2 regions of the Mesorhizobium sp. M0208 genome follow, and region 1 is predicted to be linked to the other one. Evidence: riboswitches for the same ligand, from Rfam matches in the RefSeq annotation. Region 1 holds a riboswitch; the other holds the start of a gene.
What was found. Region 1 has a riboswitch for cobalamin ahead of NKJ17_RS09680 (CbtB domain-containing protein). Riboswitches for the same ligand answer to the same signal wherever they lie in the genome.
Positions count from the first base shown of each region.

Region 1 (9,357 bases):
GCCGAAGAAGATGAAGCCGTCGGGCGTGGCGATGCGGGTGACCAGCGATATTGCGAGCGCTGCCCCGGCAACCATGGCGAAGCGCTTCCAGAAGCCGGTCCAGCGGATTTTTTTGCCATGGGCGAGATAGAGACTGATGCCGACCAGGAACAGGAAGCTCGAGGCGATGCAGCGCGCGTAGATTTTCCACCAGCCGAAGGCGGTGAGGCCGGGATCGGTGTAGCCGAAGAATTCGAGGTCCCAGGTGAAATGATAGCTCGCCATGGCAAGCAATGCGATGCCGCGTGCAATGTCGATAGCGGCGATGCGCTTCGACTTCGGTTGATCCTGAACGGCTGCGCTCGGCGTGTCGATGCTCATTGGTCTCGCTGTCTTGGTTCAGCCCCGGCAAGACGACTATCACGGTTGCCACCGTCAAAAGAAGCAGGGCCTTGCGTCACGTTGGTGACGGTCGGCATCAGGGCTGCTTTAGGCCAGAGCCGGAAAGCCTTTGGCCGGCTTCGCTTTTTGCCGTGAAGGCGTCGGTTTCCTGTTACCCGGCCAGGAATCGCCGCGGCAGATTTGTGCTCCAACCCTGCTTCGGGCGATTCGGCTTCGGGGAACACAATGGCTACCCATGTGCGCCATCCGATCTGGCTTGCGGCCTTGCGGCCGGCGGATGCCCGCACCTTCGCCTCGCTCTATGCGGTCGAATCCTTCGCGCGCGCCACCGTGTCCAGCGTCATCCCGATCCAGGCCTACGAGATACTGCACAACGAGCAGATCGTTTCGATCCTCTACACGATCGTGGCGATGCTCGGCCTGTCGGCGACGCTGTTCATGCCGATGCTGATCGCCCGCTTTGCCCGGCGCTGGGTCTATACCGCCGGCGCCTGCCTGCTGGCCGCCGGCTCGCTGTTCTTCGTCGCCCATACGCTGGCCGGCCAGGTGGTCGGCATGCTCTGCCGCGTCGTCGGCGCCGGCGCGCTGGCGATCACGCTCAACCTCTACATCATGGACCATATCCGCAAGACCGATTTCATGCAGGCCGAGTCGCTGCGCATGGCGTGGTCGATGCTTGCCTGGACCGCCGGACCGACCCTCGGCATTTACCTCTACACGCGTTTCGGCATCTATGCCGCGCATGGCGCGGTGGCCGTCTTCGCCATGGCTTTGCTGGCGCTGTTCTGGACTTACCGGCTTGGCGATAACCCGTCGATCCGCCCCGGCAAGACGCGGCCGGTCAATCCGCTGGCCAATATCGGCCGCTTCGTCGCGCAGCCAAGGCTGAGGCTGGCCTGGCTGATCGCCTTCGGCCGCTCCTGCTTCTGGACGACGTTCTTCGTCTATGGGCCGCTGTTCATGGTGATCACCGGCGAAGGCAAGCTCGCCGGCGGCCTCTTGGTTTCGGCCGGCAATGCGCTTTTGTTCATGGCCATCTTCTGGGGCAGGGCAGGAAAGCGTTTCGGCGGCCGGCGCACCATGACGTTCGGCTATTTCGCGATGTCGGCAACGCTGCTGGCGGCCGGCGCCGTCGGCGAGGCCGCACCGCTCATCACCGGCGCCTTGCTGCTTTGCGGTGCTTTCTTCACCATCGCGCTCGATGCGCTGGGCTCGACCGCCTTCATGCGCTCGGTGCGCTCGTATGAGCGGGCACAGATGGCGGCGGTCTACCGCACCTATCTCGACTTTTCCGAGCTGACGCCGCCGCTGGTCTATTCCGTGGTGCTGGCGTTCTTCGGCCTAGGCGCGGTTTTCGCGACACTCGGCCTGCTGGCGGCGATCTGCGGCTTCGTCACCTGGCGCTATCTGCCCAAATCGCTTTGATGTTCGAGCGCCGCATGGCGCTCGCGCACCCAATTGTGGAAGCGGTGCAGTGCCGCATCGAACGCAGGCCGTTCTGTTCGACCGCGTAGATCGCGACGTCTGCGGCGCCAGTTCTCCGGTTTGGCGAGGCGGCGCATTCGCCACACGATCCGGCGGAATTTGGTTTGCCGGGCGCGGCGATTCTGCCTATAGTCGCTGATGTCGTCGGTTCCGTTTTGGAACCAAGAGGGAATGCGGTGCGGGCGAAATTGTTTGCCCAATGCCGTGGCTGCCCCCGCAACTGTGTGCGGTAGTCCTCTCCATATGCCACTGAAGGTTCGCCTTCGGGAAGGTGGGGAAGGGCGCTGATCCGCGAGCCAGGAGACCTGCCGGCGACAGGAAACTGACTTCTATGCCCTCGGGTGGAGGGCGAAAGGACAAGACATGAATACCGCTTCCGTTTCGCTCGGCGCTTCCGCCTCCTCGCAGTCGCGTCTCATGCAGCTGGCGCTTGCTGCATTCCTCGGCATTTTCGTCATGGGCTTTGTCGGCTTCTCGCATATCGATGCGGTCCACAATGCCGCGCATGACTATCGCCACTCGATGGGCTTTCCCTGCCACTGACAAGGGGCTGACATCATGACACTGTTTCGCAACGTCGTGTTCATCGCGGCGATCGCAGGGCTTGTGGCCGGCGTCGTTCTCGCCTGCATGCAGGCCTACGCCACCGTGCCGCTCATCCTGAAAGCGGAAGTCTACGAACAGGCCGGCGGCGGCCATGACCATGCCGCGGCACCTGCGGCACCGGCCGAAAACGCCGCCGGCACGATGGCTATGAGCAGCGCCGCGCCGGCACCGGCTGAAGCAATGGCTCCGGCCGAAGACGAAGGCTGGGCGCCGGCCGACGGCTTCGAGCGCTTTGGCTTCAACGTCGTTGCCAATATCGTCACCGGCATTGGCTTCGCACTGGTCCTGGTCGCGGTTTCGGAATTCGCCGGCGGCATCGGCAATTGGCGCCAGGGCCTGTTCTGGGGCCTGGCCGGCTTTGCCGTGTTCACGCTGGCGCCCGGCCTCGGCCTGGCGCCGGAACTGCCGGCGATGCCGGCGGCCGACCTTGTTCAACGCCAGATCTGGTGGTGGGCAACAGTGGTGGCGACAGCGGCCGGTCTCGGCCTTATCGCCTTCCGCAGATCGCTGCCGCTGGCGATCCTTGCCGTGGCGTTGATCGTTGCGCCGCATATTGTCGGCGCGCCGCAGCCCGACAGTTTCGAGACGGCGATCCCGGAAGGCCTGCATCATCAGTTCGTGGTGGCGGTGACGCTGACCAATCTGGTGTTCTGGCTGGTGCTCGGTATGGTCGTCGGGCTGGTGCGCGGACGCTTCACCGGCGCGGCAACCAGCCTGCGCGACAGCTTTGCCTGACCGCGCTGCCGGGGCGCTGACCCTGGTCATCGGCGGTGCGCGCTCCGGCAAGAGCGCGCATGCCGAGAGGCTGGTGAGCGCCTGTCCGGCGCCGTGGAGCTATATCGCCACAGCGCAAGCCTATGACGAGGAGATGCGTCAGCGCATCGCGCTGCACCGCTCGCGGCGAGGCGATGGCTGGACGACCATCGAGGCGCCGCTCGACCTTGCCGGCGCGATCGAGGCACTGCCCGACGGCCAGCCGGTACTGATCGACTGCCTGACGCTGTGGCTGACCAACCATATGCTGGCCGACCATGATGTCGAGGCCGAATGCCGAAGGCTGGCCGATGTGCTGTCGCGGCCGCGTGGCCCGTGGTTCGTGGTGTCCAACGAAGTCGGCCAGGGCATCGTGCCGGACAATGCGCTGGCAAGACGGTTTCGCGATGCCGCCGGCCGGCTGAACCAGGACGTCGCGGCGGTCGCCGGCACCGTGCTTTTGATGGTGGCGGGGCTGCCGCTCAAGGTGAAATGACATGGCTGATACTATCGATCCCAAGACCATTGAACAGGGGGACGAGGAACGCCACCGCGCCAAGATGGCCAAGCGCAAGGCGGTGCAGGACGCCGAGGTTGCAGCCAAGACGGTCGAGAAGGGGCTGTTGATCGTCAATACCGGGCCGGGCAAGGGCAAGACCACGGCCGCCTTCGGTCTGGCGCTCAGGATGCTCGGCTACGGCAAGCGTGTCGGCGTCGTCCAGTTCATCAAGGGCAAATGGCACACCGGCGAGAAGGACGCTTTTGCCTGCTTCGGCGACCGCGTCGTTTGGCACGCCATGGGCGAGGGCTTTACGTGGGAGACGCAGGACCTGAAACGCGACATCGCGGCGGCCGAGGCCGCCTGGGCGAAGGCGCTCGAGCTGATGGCCGAGCCGTCGATCAGCCTGGTGGTGCTCGACGAGTTGAACATCGCGCTGCGTTACGACTATCTCGACCTCGAAAAGGTGGTCGCGGCGCTGAAGTCACGCCGCGAAGGCCTGCATATCGTCGTCACCGGCCGCAACGCCAAGCCGGCACTGGTCGAGGCGGCCGACCTGGTCACCGAGATGGGCGTGACCAAGCACCACTTCTCCGCCGGCGTGAAGGCACAGCAGGGGATTGAGTTCTGAGGGGTGTTGCTGGTTTGTCGAGGTCAGCGCTGCCCCCTCATCGCCTGCCGGCGACTTCTCCCCGTGAAGGACGGGGAGAAGGAGCTAGCCGCAACGCTGGCGATCTCCCTCTCCCTGTCTTTTCACGGGGAGGTAAGGCTGAGGGGCAGCGCCGACCTGAACCGATTATTTGAGGCGTTGCCCTATTTTGTTCTTGCTTTGTGCCGGCGGCTATGCTATTAATTTGGCTATGGTGCCAATTGGCTCCAACGACCCGCCGCTTGGCGGGTTTTTTGTTTCCGTCGATCTCGAGCGCAGGTCACGCCAAGATAACAACCACTGCGACCACCCCGAACAGCGCAATCAGCAGCAAGTCGGCGACCCGGTAGAGTTTCAGAGCCCGTCGAATGTCGGTGCTCTCGACATCGTCGCGGCGGCCGCCTTCGCCCATCAACGCGTCTTCGACCATCACGCCGTCGTAGGAACGGGGGCCGGCGAGCGCCAGGCCGAGCGCGCCGGCCATCGCTGCCTCCGGCCAGCCGGCATTGGGCGAGCGGTGTTTTTTCGCATCGCGCCGCACGGTGTGCCAGGCGGCTTTGGCGTCGGCGCCCTTTACCAGGAAAGCCGCAAGCACGATCAGCAGCGCCGTCAGCCGCGACGCCGGCAGGTTGATCCAGTCGTCGAAGCGCGCAGCCGCCCAGCCGAAGGCTTCGTGGCGCGGCGTGCGGTGGCCGATCATCGAATCGGCGGTGTTTGCGGCCTTGTAGGCGGCGCCGCCGGCGAGCCCGCCAATGCCGATCCAGAAGGCCGGCGCGACGACGCCGTCGGAGAAATTCTCGGCAAGACTTTCGATCGCTGCGCGGCAGACAGCGGCCCTGTCGAGCTTTTCCGGATCGCGGCCGACGATCCTGGAGACGGCAATGCGGCCCATGTCCAGTCCGCCGCTGTCGAGTGCGTCGGCCACCGCTTCGACATGCTCGGCAAGGCTCTTCTGCGACAGCAGCGACGTCGCCAGGATTGCGGTGATCAACAAGCCGAGGGGAATGCTCCAAAGCATGGCTTCGATCCAGAAGGCGACGGCGGCCGGCACCAGCACGATTACCAGCAGCGCGACGACGCCCCAGCGGCGACGGTCGGCGTCGGAATCAGTGGCGCGGTTGAGCCTGCGGTCGAGAAAGGATATCAGCCTGCCGAACCAGGTGACGGGATGGCCAATGGCATCGAAGAGCCGGGCCGGGTAGCCGAGTACAAGTTCGATGGCCAGCGACAGGAAAGTGATCAGGATCGACATGAAGTCTCTTGATGGGGTAACGGCGGCAGTGGACCACGGCGGAAGCCTTGGCCGGGCGAGGGCGCTTTTCCCTCACGCGCCGCTGCCTTTCGTCGACCTCTCGACCGGGATCAATCCGCACTCCTACCCGCTTTTCGATTTGCCCGCCACCGCCCTGTCGCGATTGCCGGAAACGGCGCGCAGCCGCGACTTGGCTGAACTCGCGGCAAGCGCCTATGGCGCGCCGTCGGCGGCGAACGTCGCGGCGGCGCCCGGCACGCAGATCCTGTTGCCGCGCGTCGCTTCGCTGGTCAGCCCGGGTAAGGCGCTGGTGCTCGGGCCGACTTATGCCGAGCATCGGCGGGCAGCAGCGATCGCCGGCCACGCGGCGGCTGAAGTCGATGATTTCGAAGCCCTGGCGGCGGCCAACCTTGCGATCGTCGTCAATCCAAACAACCCGGACGGGCGCGTCGTCGAGCGCGAAAGATTGCTTCGACTTGCCGGGACGTTACGCGCCAGAGGCGGGCTGCTGGTCGTCGACGAAGCCTTCATGGATGTCGGCCCGCGCAGCGAGAGCCTGGCCGGCGATGTCGACCAGGGCGGCATCGTCGTGCTGCGCTCATTCGGCAAGTTCTTCGGCCTGGCCGGCCTGCGGCTTGGGTTTGCATTGGCCGACGCGCTGATGGTCGAGCGGCTGGAGGCGCAATTCGGGCCATGGGCGATTGCCGGGCCGGCGCTCGAATATGGCATAAGGGCGCTTGCCGACACCGGCTGGCAGGCCGGGATGCGGCGCCGTCTGGCCGAGGACGCCGCACGGCTCGACGCGCTGTTCGGCCGCTTCGGCGTGCCTGTCGCCGGTGGCACCACGCTGTTCCGCTATCTCAGGCTGGCGAACGCTGCCGGCCTGTTTTCGGCGCTTGGCCAGCGCGGCATCCTGCTTCGGCATTTCGCCGGCCGGCCGGATGTGCTGCGCGCCGGCCTGCCGGGAGCCGACGAAGAATGGCGGCGGCTCGAATCCGCACTTGCCGGCTGGGCCTCGCGGCGCGACGATGATGCCAAGGGAGAAACGACCCAATGATCCATGTCTGCTCGCTGTCCAAAGTCGAGGAAACGGTAACGAAGACCGGCGCCGGGCGGCTGCTTTCGCTGCTCGCCGCCGGAACGGAGGTGGTGCGACCGGCCTCGATCACCAGGGAAAACCATCTGCATCTGGTCATGCACGACATTGCGGTGGCGCAGGAGGGCATGACCATGCCGGGCGAGGAGCACGTTGTGACCCTGCTCGATTTCGCTCGCCAATGGGACCGCTCGCGGCCGCTGGTGGTGCATTGCTATGCCGGTATCAGCCGCTCGACCGCCTCGGCCTATATCATCGCGGCAGCGCTGGCGCCGAAGCGCGACGAGGCCGAGTTGGCCGAGACTCTGCGCAGGCTGTCGCCCACGGCGACACCCAATCCGCGGCTGATCGCGATCGCCGACACGCTGCTCGATCGCAGGGGCCGGATGATCGAAGCGATCCAGGCGATCGGGCGCGGCGCGGATGCTTTCGAAGGCACACCGTTCGAATTGAAAATCTGAGCCTAAAAACAAGTTCCAGGAAAGTGCGCAGGAGTTCTAGGAAACGGCCAAGGGGCGAATGATGATCGGGAGAATTTTGGCCATCGTTGTTGGCGTGGTCTGCGCGACAGGCAGCGCCGTGGCCGCCTCCATGCCGGCTCTCAAGTCGATCGACCTGGCAGCGCTCCAAGCCACTGTCGAGGGTTTGGCCAAGGAACTTATGCTGCCCGGTGCTATGGTTTTGCTCAAGACTCCGCGGGGCAACCTCGTCTTCGGCTACGGAACGACTGAACTGGGTGCCACGAACCCGCCGCGCGCCGATACCCACTTCCGTGCGGCCTCGAACACCAAGACGATGACCGCCGCTGTTATCGTGCAACTGGTGCAGGAACGGAAACTGAGCTTCGCCGATCTGATCTCGAAATACGTCCAGCGCGTTCTCAACGGCGACGAGATAACCATTCGGCAGCTCATAACAATGCGGAGCGGCCTCCCTAACTTCACAAATGCGCCGGAACTTGCCGAAAGCCTGGACAAGTATCCTTACAGGGTATGGACCGCCGATGAAGTACTCGGCATGGCGTTCAAACGGCCGCCGGACTTCGCGCCGGGTGCCGAATTCGAGTACAACAACACCAACTACTATCTGCTCGGCCTTGTTGCCGAGAAGATCGACGGCAAGCCGCTCTCGACCATCTTCCGGGACCGCCTTTTTGGGCCGCTCGGCATGAAGAACACGGCGTTGCCGCCGAGCACGTCGAACGCCATCCCCGAGCCATACTCAAACGGTTACCTCTACGGCAGTACTTCGTACGCCCTGGCTGATGCGCCCTATCCGGACGACCTCCAGGCTGCGGCCAGGGCCGGAACGCTCAAGCCCAACGACGACACATGGCAGAACCCGTCCGCCTACTTTGCGGCTGGCGGAGTCATCTCCACCGCCGATGACCTCGCGACCTGGATGCGCGCGCTGGTCGGGGGCAAGCTCTTCAATGCCGACTTCCAGCGGCAGTGGCTTGCAAGCCCTGTGGCGCCGGAGCCGGGCGAACCCGCCATGCAAAAATACGGCTATGGCATCCTAACGCTGACCTTCGGGCCTAACGAAATCTTCTATCACGAAGGCGAGATGCCCGGTTACCAGTCCTTCATGGGCTACGATCCGACCAATGACGTCACCCTGGTCATATGGACCAACCTGACTCTCGCGCTCGACGGCCAGGCGACCGCCAACACCTTGATGGTGAAGATACTGGACGAAATCTACACGGTGTCGCCGCTTCAAGAGGGGAAGTGAGGATCCTCGCGCGCGAATGGAATCGCCCCTCGTGAGCGGGGCCCGAGCTGGTGGGATCAAACACCTACGCCAGCCAATCCGCCAGCTTGGCCTTGCGCATGTCCCTAACCAAGCCGATGAAGCCGTCGGCCTGATGCTCGGCGGTGAGCCGGCCTTTTTCGGCGGTGGCAATGCTGGCGTCGCCGACCACGCCATTCGGGTTGAGATCGCTGGCGATCCAGGCGAAGGCGTGCGTTCCGGTGTGGCGCAGCAGCGAAAATTCCTTTTCGGCGCGGGCAACCTTGGACACGAAATTGTCGGCCTTGGCCATATCGACGAGGTCGGACCGGAAATGCAGCATCAGCGAGGTCTCGACGTCGCCGCCATGAATGCCGTGGCGGTCTTCGAGATCGGTGTACATACCGGCCGGCCGGCCAAAGCGCTGCCAGCTGGTCTTTACCGCCAGCATCTTTGCCCGCACACGCAATTCGCGGGTGACGATGCCCATGATCTCTTCATTGCCGCCATGCGAGTTGACGACAATCAGTTTTCGGACGCCGGCGCGCGCGACCGACAGGCCGAGTTCGGTCCATGCCTCGACCAAGGTCGTCGCCGGCAGGGTGAGGGTGCCGGGCGCATGCAGGTGCTCGTTCGACTTGCCTACCGCCTGCACCGGCAGGATGCGGATGTCGAGATCGCCGGGCAGGCGGGCGATCACCGTTTCCAGCATACCGTTCATGATCGAGGTGTCGGTCGAAACCGGCAGATGCGGCCCGTGCTGCTCGATCGCTGCCAGCGGCAGAACGGCAATGGTCGCCTCAGGATCGATGGTCGCGTATTCGGTGGTCCGGTAGTCACCCCACCATACGCGCTTTTTTGTTCCGGCCATTTTGAACCTCGAAGAGACTGAATGGGTTTGCGCT
Region 1 is NZ_JAMYSP010000007.1:39,778-49,134, forward strand. It holds gene NKJ17_RS09670 (heparan-alpha-glucosaminide N-acetyltransferase) at 1-360, opposite strand, end outside; gene NKJ17_RS09675 (MFS transporter) at 607-1,806, shown strand; cobalamin riboswitch at 1,995-2,193, shown strand; gene NKJ17_RS09680 (CbtB domain-containing protein) at 2,230-2,409, shown strand; gene NKJ17_RS09685 (CbtA family protein) at 2,425-3,207, shown strand; gene cobU (bifunctional adenosylcobinamide kinase/adenosylcobinamide-phosphate guanylyltransferase) at 3,200-3,721, shown strand; gene cobO (cob(I)yrinic acid a,c-diamide adenosyltransferase) at 3,723-4,355, shown strand; gene cbiB (adenosylcobinamide-phosphate synthase CbiB) at 4,654-5,625, opposite strand; gene cobD (threonine-phosphate decarboxylase CobD) at 5,624-6,682, shown strand; gene NKJ17_RS09710 (tyrosine phosphatase family protein) at 6,679-7,182, shown strand; gene NKJ17_RS09715 (serine hydrolase domain-containing protein) at 7,301-8,455, shown strand; gene NKJ17_RS09720 (creatininase family protein) at 8,520-9,323, opposite strand.

Region 2 (9,357 bases), on a different contig from region 1:
CTACATGTATCTGTCGCGCGAGGAACGGCGACGGACGCTCGCCGAGACCTTGGACGAAATCGCCGGGCGAACGCCGGTCGTGGTGGGTGTGGGCGCGTTGCGCACCGATGAAGCAGTGAGGTTCGCGCAGGACGCCAAGGCCCTTGGAGTTGCCGCGGGGCTGCTTGCGGCCGCCTCCTACACCCCGCTCACTGAGGACGAGGTGTTCGAACATTTCTCGACGGTGGCGTGCGAGAGCGGCCTGCCGATCGTCGTCTACGACAATCCAGGAACGACGCATTTCCATTTCACCCCAGCACTCGTCAGCCGCCTGGCAAAGGTGGGTGGGATTGTCGCTATCAAGAATCCGACAGACAAGGGCGATGCGATCAAGAGCCATCTGGCCGACCAGAGGCGCACTGTGCCGGAAGGGTTCTCGATCGGCTACAGCGGCGACTGGAACGCTGCAGAGGCCATAATCGCCGGCGCCGACACATGGTACAGCGTCCTCGCCGGCATCCTGCCCGAGGTCTGCGTGAAGATCGTCACGGCGGCGCAACAGGGCGATGCGGCCGAAGCGCGACGGATCGATGCCACGCTTGCGCCGCTCTGGAGCCTCTTCAAGGAGTTCTCGAGCCTTCGCGTCGTCTATGCACTTGCCGAATTGCTCGACATTTGCCGTGCCGACCCCCCGCGTCCCATCCTGCCTCTGCCCTCAGCAGCGAAGCGCCAGATCGCCGCCGCGTTGGAACGCTTGCCATCGGATGTCAGCCGGTCAACAGCGAACCCGGCGGCCAGTGAAGGAACCTGTCATGTATGTACCCGCGCATTTCGATGAACCGAGCCGAGAAGTCCTTTACGAACTGATCGAGAACAGCGCACTTGGCATGCTGATAACCCATGGCCGGAGCGGTCTCGACGCCAATCACATCCCCTTCGAACTCGACACGTCACAGGGAGAAAACGGTTCCCTTTATTCCTGCGCGATTAGTACACGTGCCGAAGGAAAGGGCACTTTCTCGCTCGAGTGACTTATTTCAAAGGATGTGATCGCGTTTTGGCACATTCACGGCCCACATGCGGCAGCCGCTAACTCACCACATGGTGAGCAACCAGGAAACCTTCCGGCCTACACTTTCTCCCGGAGCGCGCGTGCTGCAGCAACCATGTTCATGAGGGCAGGGCGGACCTCCTCCCACTTGCGGGTTTTGAGGCCACAGTCCGGGTTTACCCACAATTGGGCATCGGACAGTCGCTCGCGGGCAAGCATGACGAGATCCGAAATCTCGCCGACTTCCGGGACCCGTGGTGAGTGAATGTCGTAGACTCCGGGCCCGATTTCATTCGGATATTTGGAGCTCGTGAAGGCCTCCAGCAGTTCCATCTTCGAGCGCGTCTCAATCGAAATGACATCCGCATCCATTTCAGCGATCGCGTCGATGATCTCGTTGAACTCCGAATAGCACATGTGGGTATGGATTTGAGTCGCGTCCTTTACACCCGTTGAAGCGATCCGGAAGCATTCGACAGCCCAGTCGAGATAGTCGTTCCAATCAGACTGGCGCAGTGGCAATCCTTCGCGAAACGCGGCCTCATCGATCTGGATCATCCTTGCGCCGGACCATTCGAGATCCGTCACTTCGTCGCGGATGGCGAGCGCGATCTGGCGGCATGCTTCGGAGCGGGGTACGTCGTCGCGAACAAATGACCAGTTGAGAATGGTCACTGGGCCTGTGAGCATTCCCTTCACAGGGTTTTCCGTAAGCGACTGGGCGAATTGCCACCAGCGCACCGTCATCGGATTGCGCCTCGATACGTCGCCGAAGATAATGGGGGGACGCACGTAGCGGGACCCATAGCTTTGTACCCAGGCATGCTGGGTGAAGGCGAAGCCGGACAGTTGCTCGCCGAAATGCTGTACCATGTCGTTTCGTTCGAACTCACCGTGCACCAGCACGTCCAGCCCGATCTCTTCCTGCCAGCGAATTGCAGCCTCGATCTCCTTCTTCAGGAAGGTCTCGTAGTCGACATAGCTCAGCTGGCCCTTCGCATGAGCGGCCCGCGCCCTGCGTACCTGCCGCGTCTGCGGGAAGGACCCGATGGTCGTCGTCGGGAACGGCGGCAGCCCGAGCGTGCCGGCCTGGACTCTGGAGCGCTCGGCAAAAGCGCTCTCTCGTCGCTTCATGCTGTCGTGAATGCTGGCGATCCGTCCCTCAACAAGCGGGTCATGGATCTTCGTGGATGTCACGCGAGTGGCGGCAGCCTCGGCAGACGCTTTCAACGCGCCTGCCACCGCATCCCTGCCTTGAGTCAGGGCCCGGGCCAGCAACACCAACTCGTCGGTCTTCTGGGCCGCGAAGGCGAGCCACGACCTGATGTCCGCGTCGAGTTTGGTCTCCATGCGCAGGTCGATCGGCACGTGCAGCATCGAGCAAGAAGGCGCGATCTCGACGCGGTCCAAGGGCCAGCCGGCGACGATCGGTTTGATGCGGTCGAGAATGGCGGGCAGGTTCGCACGCCAGACGTTGCGGCCATCGATCAAGCCAAGCGAGAGCACCAGATCCTTCGGTGCGAGCCGACCCACAGTTTCCAGTTGCTCGGGATGGCGCACGAGATCAATATGCAGCCCGGCCAGGGGCAGAGAAACCGCGGTTTCGAGATTGTCTCCCAGCGGCCCGAAATAGGTAGCCAGCATGATCTTCAGCTCGGGCGCGGCTTTCGACAGCTGGCCATAGGCGAATTCGAACGCAGCTCGTTCGTTCGGGTTCAGATCGAGGACAAGCGCTGGCTCATCGATCTGCACCCAATCGGCACCCGACAGCTTCAACCTCCGCAGGAGTTGCTCGTAGACGGGCAGAAGCCGTGGTAGGAGTGCAACGGGATCCAAGCCTTCGGCAGGCGATTTCGCCAGCTTGAGGAAGGTGACCGGTCCAAGGATGACTGGGCGTGTGTGAATGCCGAGAGCTTTAGCCTCGAGGAAGTAGTCGACCGGTTTCGTCGACGAGAGGGCGAACGTCTGACCATCGTCGAGTTCCGGCACAATGTAGTGATAGTTGGTGTCAAACCACTTGGTCATTTCCATCGCGGTTACATCAGGCCCATGAGCCGCCTGCTGGTGACCAGCGTGTCGACAACCCTGGTTGCCCCGCGCCATTGCGAAGTAGATGTCAAGTGGAACCTCGCCGCTATTCCAGCCGTAACGGGATGGAACGGCGCCGACCATGGCTGCGGTGTCGAGCACATGGTCGTAGAGCGAGAAGTCGTTCGACGGGATTTTCGACACGCCGCGATCGTGCTGCTCCTCCCAGCTAGCGGCACGGAGCGCCTTCGCGGTCGTGAGAAGGTCGGCAGCGGACGATTTTCCGGACCAGTAGCTTTCAAGCGCGAATTTCAGTTCTCGCCGACGACCGAAGCGGGGCACGCCGAGCGTGGCTACAGGAATTTGCTGAGAGACAGTCATGCCAGACCCCGATGGTTGGGGCGTCGGTGACAAGGAAGGCGCTAGCAGGCCGGCACGAACGGCAGGCTGCAGCGGCCACCGAGACACCCCGCCCGTGGACGTAATTCGCCGTGGCAGGTCTCCTGGCTCGCGGGGTCATAGCCTCTACCCGTCTTCCCAAGGCTATTCGCCTCAGTGACATGAGTGGGGTTGGCTCGCCGCTAACAGTTGCGGGGGCAGCGCCGGCATCGCACCGGCTTCCCTCTTAGCTCCGCTGCGGCAGCGCCGTACGGAGAACCACGACGCGGGAGACAATTACAACAGTTCGCTTCTTTGTCAACGCCGCATAAAGAAATGTTTATGTCGTTATGTTAAACGTTGGCATGTTCCAAAGGTCGCCTCGAAAGCGAAAACTGTGGAAGCCTTGAGCGGCCGGTAAATCAAAGCAATGACGCACGGCGCCCTTGTCCAGGAGGATAGGAGTTCGTCGGCTCCCGGCGGCAAACATACCGGCAAGCGCCGTGGTGCTGCTTCCCGCATCATGCGAACGCCACCTCGGCATCGAACTTCGGCTTCGAGGTTCCGACCGCTTCGTCGGTGATCTGCTCGCGACCACATCCGGCTCAATGGCGAGGCTATTGCCCATGTGGAAACTGTTGGCCGTGATGCCCTCGGTGATACGACACAACGATTTCGGGGGGAGCACCCGAGGCCCGGCGCAGCGGCCTGTTGCGAAGTGATCGAGGCCAATGTCTCGAACTGCGTGTTCGCAGCCCACCGGCTCAAGGTAACCCGGCTCAAACCACCGGGCCAGCTCAAGTCCTGTCCAAATGGGCCTGAGCGGCAAATCGTCGTGCACGCGCACGGTTTGGCGTTCGATCTTGCGATGCGTCTTGGGCGGACAATCGCCACGGTGCAGCGCGCAGAAGCGGTTCCCCAATTGGAAGCCGAGGGCGGTGAGGGCAAGCCAGCGCCACGGGCGGAGGGGGACTTGGACCTGTTTGCCCTGCTGGACCACAAGTTCGCGACACAGGGCCTCAAGGAGAAGACCAAGAGTGATTGCGCGGGACCTCGCCAAATCATCAAAAGCAGCGGGCAGTGAAAGTTCGGCGCCGATTGACATGGAGATAGCCATCGCGGCGGACCCCCAGGCGGACCGCAAGCCGGAATACAACCGGGTGCAGGCGGCCAAGCTCGTCCACAAGATGGCGTCGGGCACATACCGGCGATGGGAGAGCGGACCGTGGAGTGCAGGAACTTCACGCCTATCCACGCTCCCGTGGACGTGTCCTGCGGCACATCGGCAGCGATATTGAGGAGGCAGTTGAGCTTCTGGTCGAGCACTCTTACCTGCCACTACCTACGCTTAACGTCATCTCGTACTGAAAACGCACCACGCAAGGTCGAGATGTAACATGCGCCCTTCGTGGATGGTTCTAAGCTTCCTCGGGCGCGGTCAATCTGTGATAACGGTCGCTTGGAACCTCCATCACCGCGACGCGATCAAGGTTGGCGTATCGCGCTTGGTAGTAACCTTCTTCCTCCACTTCGGCGAAACTACACTGGGGAACGTCAAAGGTCGCAGCTTCCAATCCGAAGAAAGTCGTAGCGGTTTCTTCATCCAAGAAGTTCCACTCATCTTCTCGGTCGTCATATGTGACGCGAACATAGGAGGCCATGCGCACGGCTTCCTGATCACCCATCTCTGCGATGATGGCATCGCATTCTTTCTTCAGCTTTCCTGAAACCTCACCCTTATCCCAGTCATCCAAAGCCCGATAGATTTCTGGATGATAATACTCTGGCATCTCCTCTACATCGTCACCGATAAGCTCAATGGTGCGGACATATTGCGGATTTATCAAGAGTATTTTGTTGTCAAGGCTCCAACAATACAGCCATGGCCTGCTTGTGTTATTTCTACGAAGATTATGAAGTTCCTTCAATTGACGTAAAATCGATTCACGCGCCTTTTCATCGATAGGATATTGGCGGTTGCCAACAGTCGTCTTGATTCTGAGCGTGCCGTATCGCGTTTCGGCATCGGCAATTGCAAACGGGCTCGTGCGCCACTCCTCGACATCAATCTTCCAGCCCAGCAGCTCCTCGACCGTGCATTTCAACGTGAGACAAAGGTCCTTGATCTGCTCGACGTTCAACTGCGTTTTGCCTGTTTCCCAACGGGCCACAGTCTGTTGCGTCGTTGCCATCTGCTCTGCCAAATCTTTTTGAGTCATGCCCAGTCGAACCCTAAGCTCTTTCATGTTCATAACTCACCTCGCGTGTTCAACACACGCATTGTGGATGAATTAATCTAACACGTCAAGCGTGTTCAAAAATCGCAGCATGTGTTTTTAGGGCGTCTTCGAGGCTCCCGCAGCCGTTCGTGACCACTTTGCGCAAGACACAGGGCTGGTACACAGCACGAATGGGCGATCAAAAATTACTGCTGAAATTCAGATAATTATTGTGGGCGAGTCTGGATCTCTCTGATCGACACGATAGTCGATCATCACCATGATCGGACCGCTTCGTGGCCGCAGGTCAAGTTGCAGCGTCGGTTCGCTGAACTTGTTGGTCGGATCCAGATTGAGCGTTTCAAAATCCGGCTGACGCAGAAGGATGCCCATCAGTCCCCCAATGACAAGAACCAGCTGGCGGACGAGCAAGGCTCCCGAAACACCTTGGACATCCGCCAGTTCGCCCCAAAGCCAGCTTCCCGCCGCCATGCCGCCGTATGTGGCCGTCTGATAGAGAGAGGGCGCGTCCAACCACCCACCGCGGCGCCGAAAGCTGCACTGTGACCTTAAACAGCGAGAATGATTGAATCCAGGCCGCACCGGCTGGCATGAGGTGAGACAGCTCAGCCCAACGTGCTCGCTCCATGCCCGAAAGAAGCAGCTGATCGCCAATACAAAGAACGCACCGCGAATGACCCATTCGTTGGAGAGAACTTCTCGGACCCGCCCGATGAGGAGCGCGCCGCAAATCGCTCCCAGGCCGAAGAAGCCGAGCATCACGCCGTAGGTGACTGCGGTCCCTTTGATCTGTTCGCGAGCGACCAACGGCAGGAGAGCCAAAATGACAACGGCGGTGAGGCCGAAAATGAAACTCCGGCACATCACCTTGAGAAGGTTCGGCGACAAGAGCACGTAACGGAAGCCCGCCGCCATCGCACTGCCGAAAGCCTCCCGCGGCAGCGCTTGTCGTGCCCGTTCGGCTTTCCATCGCAACAGCGCAGCGATCAGAGCGAAGTAGCAAAGGACGTTGAAGAGGAACGCGAAGGCCGCACCGGCTGTGGCCACGATTATGCCGCCAATCGCCGGCCCGATGCTGCTTATGAGATTGTAGCTCATGCCGTTGAGCGCAACCCCGCTTGGCAGGTGTTCGCGAGGCAGGATATCTCCCATGGAGGCTTGCCAAGAGGGATCGTGCAATGCCCAACCACAGCCGATTAGGAAGGTGAGACCCAGAAGGGTCCAGGGTGTCATTCCCCGCATAGGTCAGGAACGCCAGGAAGGCGGATACGCAGACCATCAGCAGTTGCGCAGTCAACATGATCCGGCGACGGTCAAACTTGTCCGCGAGCGCTCCCGCCGCGAGCGAGAAGATCATGTAGGGGAGGGTGGTCGATGACTGGACGAGCGCCACCATTCCATGGGAGGTGGCGATGCTCGTCATCAGCCAAGCTGCCGCCGCACCTTCCACTAGGGTGCCAAGGTTCGAAATGAGTGCAGCCGACCATAGCGAACGGAAGGTCTTGTGCTGAAAAGGAACCAGTGAAGATGTTCTCTTCGCCATTGTGGGAAGCTTCGGGATCGACCGCGGGGCTGGATTTGGTTCGCCTCACTCAACCATGGCCTCGCCATACAAGCCAAGCTGCCACAGTGGCGCGCCTGCTAACCCAGAAAACTTGGCGGCCTTAACTACCCCCTGAGGAGTGTCTCTCGACATTCCTCAGGGAACTCGACGCGAATGTCTGCAATATCCGCTAAGCGGGCAGAATTTCTGCGACAGCATTTGCTGAAACCCTACTTTACAACAGTGTGGCGCTTCCGGCCGAGCGAAAGCCGGATCGGGAGGTCTTGGGAAGATATCATTGTATCAACCTCGACAACGTTGCCGTTGATCCGCACACCTCGTCCCGAGATCGCCCTTCGCGCTTCCCCTTTGGAGGAGGTCAATCCGGCGCGTACCAGCAAATCCACAAGGGCTACTCCGGCCAACCCCTCGGCGTCATTTAGATGAAGCGTCGGTAGCCCCTCTGCGGCTTCGCCCTGCCCAAATGCTTGGCTAGCCGTGGCCTCCGCCTGTTTGGCGGCGTTAGTTCCATGTGCCAGGGCCGTAGCTTCGTTGGCGAGACGTTCTTTGACGGCGTTTAGCTCGCTTCCTTCAGCCTGTCCAAATCGCTCGATCTCGTTCATCGGCAGATCGGTGAAAAGCTTCAGAAACCGAACGACATCAGCGTCTTCCGTGTTACGCCAGAATTGCCAGTAATCGTATGGCGAAAGGCGATCTTCGTTGAGCCACACAGCTCCGGCAGCCGTCTTACCCATCTTGACACCTGAAGGAGTCTTCAGAAGCGGCGTAGTCACTCCGAAGACTTCCTTTCCATCCGTCCGCCGTATCAAGTCGATGCCATTGATGATGTTCCCCCACTGGTCGGCTCCACCCATCTGCAAACGGCAACCGGTCCGGCGGGTTAGCTCAAGGAAGTCGAACGCTTGGAGGATCATGTAGTTGAATTCTAAGAAGCTCAGATTCTCCTGCTTTTCCAGCCGCGACTTCACACTGTCGAAAGAGAGCATCCGATTGACGGAGAAATGCCTGCCGACGTCTCTCAGCATGTCGATCCAACGAATGCTGTCCAGCCAGTCGGCATTGTTCACCATCACGGCATCCGTCGGGCCGTCTCCGAAGACAAGGAGACGGCCAAAGACCTTTCTGATCCCTTCAATGTTGGCGGCGATCCGCTCGTCCGTCAGCATCGGCCGCGCGTCCGAACGGAAGCTGGGATCGCCGATGCGGGTGGTCCCACCCCCAATGAGAACGATGGGTTTATGGCCAGTCTGCTGAAGATGACGAAGCGCCATGATCAGAAGAAGATGGCCGACATGAAGACTGTCAGCCGTCGCATCGAAACCAGCGTAAGCGGGTACGATGCCTGCTTCAAAGGCGGCATCGACACCCGGCAGGTCGGTCCCTTGATTTACATAGCCGCGCTCAATGAGCGTCTTCAAAGCCGCCGAACATGGTTTGGAATGACCGGTTGATAAATCGGGAAGTGCCATAGGGAATCCTCCTGGTATTGCCGCCAGGGGGTCCTCTCAATGAACAAAGCCGCCTGACGGCGGCTTGTTTCAAGGCATGATCGAAACGCGCCGCTCCTTATGGAAGCGTCGCATAATAGATTGCAGCGATGAGCGCGGACTTGATCATGTGCCGATGCATAAAGGACTTTATCCGCACCTGCAAGCAATCTGAAATGGCTACTTCGGGGAGCTGCCGAGCCTCTGTCGCGACGATTTTGCAACTGACTTTTGCACCGTCGCAGAACTCAACTTTTGCGACAACATTTCCTGCTTCCCGCTTTCCTTCTGATGTCGAGCCCAGCGCGCTTCACCTGCGCTTCGCTGCAGCCGGTCAGCTTTGCCGTCCTGCTGATACTGTTGCCGCCAGACCGGAAGACAATAATGCGTTCGTGTGTCACCAAGTCAGCTTGGCCTCCGGCGGGGCGGCTTATCCGGATGACTGCACGCGATCAGTTGCTGGTTCAAGACAGGGAAGAAGGCCTGCATCGCCTTTGCCGATGTTCAAGGTCAGTTCAATGTGGGTAATTTTCCGACGCCGTATTGCGCCACCGGCAAAAACGGCGTGAATCCTGAAACCTACGCCTGCAATTGGTGTGAAGCAGGCGAAAAGGGCTGCAGTGGCGGCGA
Region 2 is NZ_JAMYSP010000055.1:3,999-13,355, forward strand. It holds gene NKJ17_RS31035 (dihydrodipicolinate synthase family protein) at 1-817, shown strand, start outside; gene NKJ17_RS31040 (FMN-binding negative transcriptional regulator) at 792-1,010, shown strand; gene metE (5-methyltetrahydropteroyltriglutamate--homocysteine S-methyltransferase) at 1,109-3,439, opposite strand; cobalamin riboswitch at 3,535-3,735, opposite strand; gene NKJ17_RS31050 (hypothetical protein) at 4,155-4,520, shown strand; gene NKJ17_RS31055 (helix-turn-helix transcriptional regulator) at 4,855-5,688, opposite strand; gene NKJ17_RS31060 (MFS transporter) at 6,017-6,358, opposite strand; partial or broken gene NKJ17_RS31065 (MFS transporter) at 6,352-7,219, opposite strand; gene tyrS (tyrosine--tRNA ligase) at 7,450-8,709, opposite strand; gene NKJ17_RS31075 (hypothetical protein) at 9,158-9,357, opposite strand, start outside.
Region 2: linked by a shared signal. The riboswitch ahead of metE (5-methyltetrahydropteroyltriglutamate--homocysteine S-methyltransferase) and the one ahead of NKJ17_RS09680 (CbtB domain-containing protein) in region 1 are both predicted to bind cobalamin.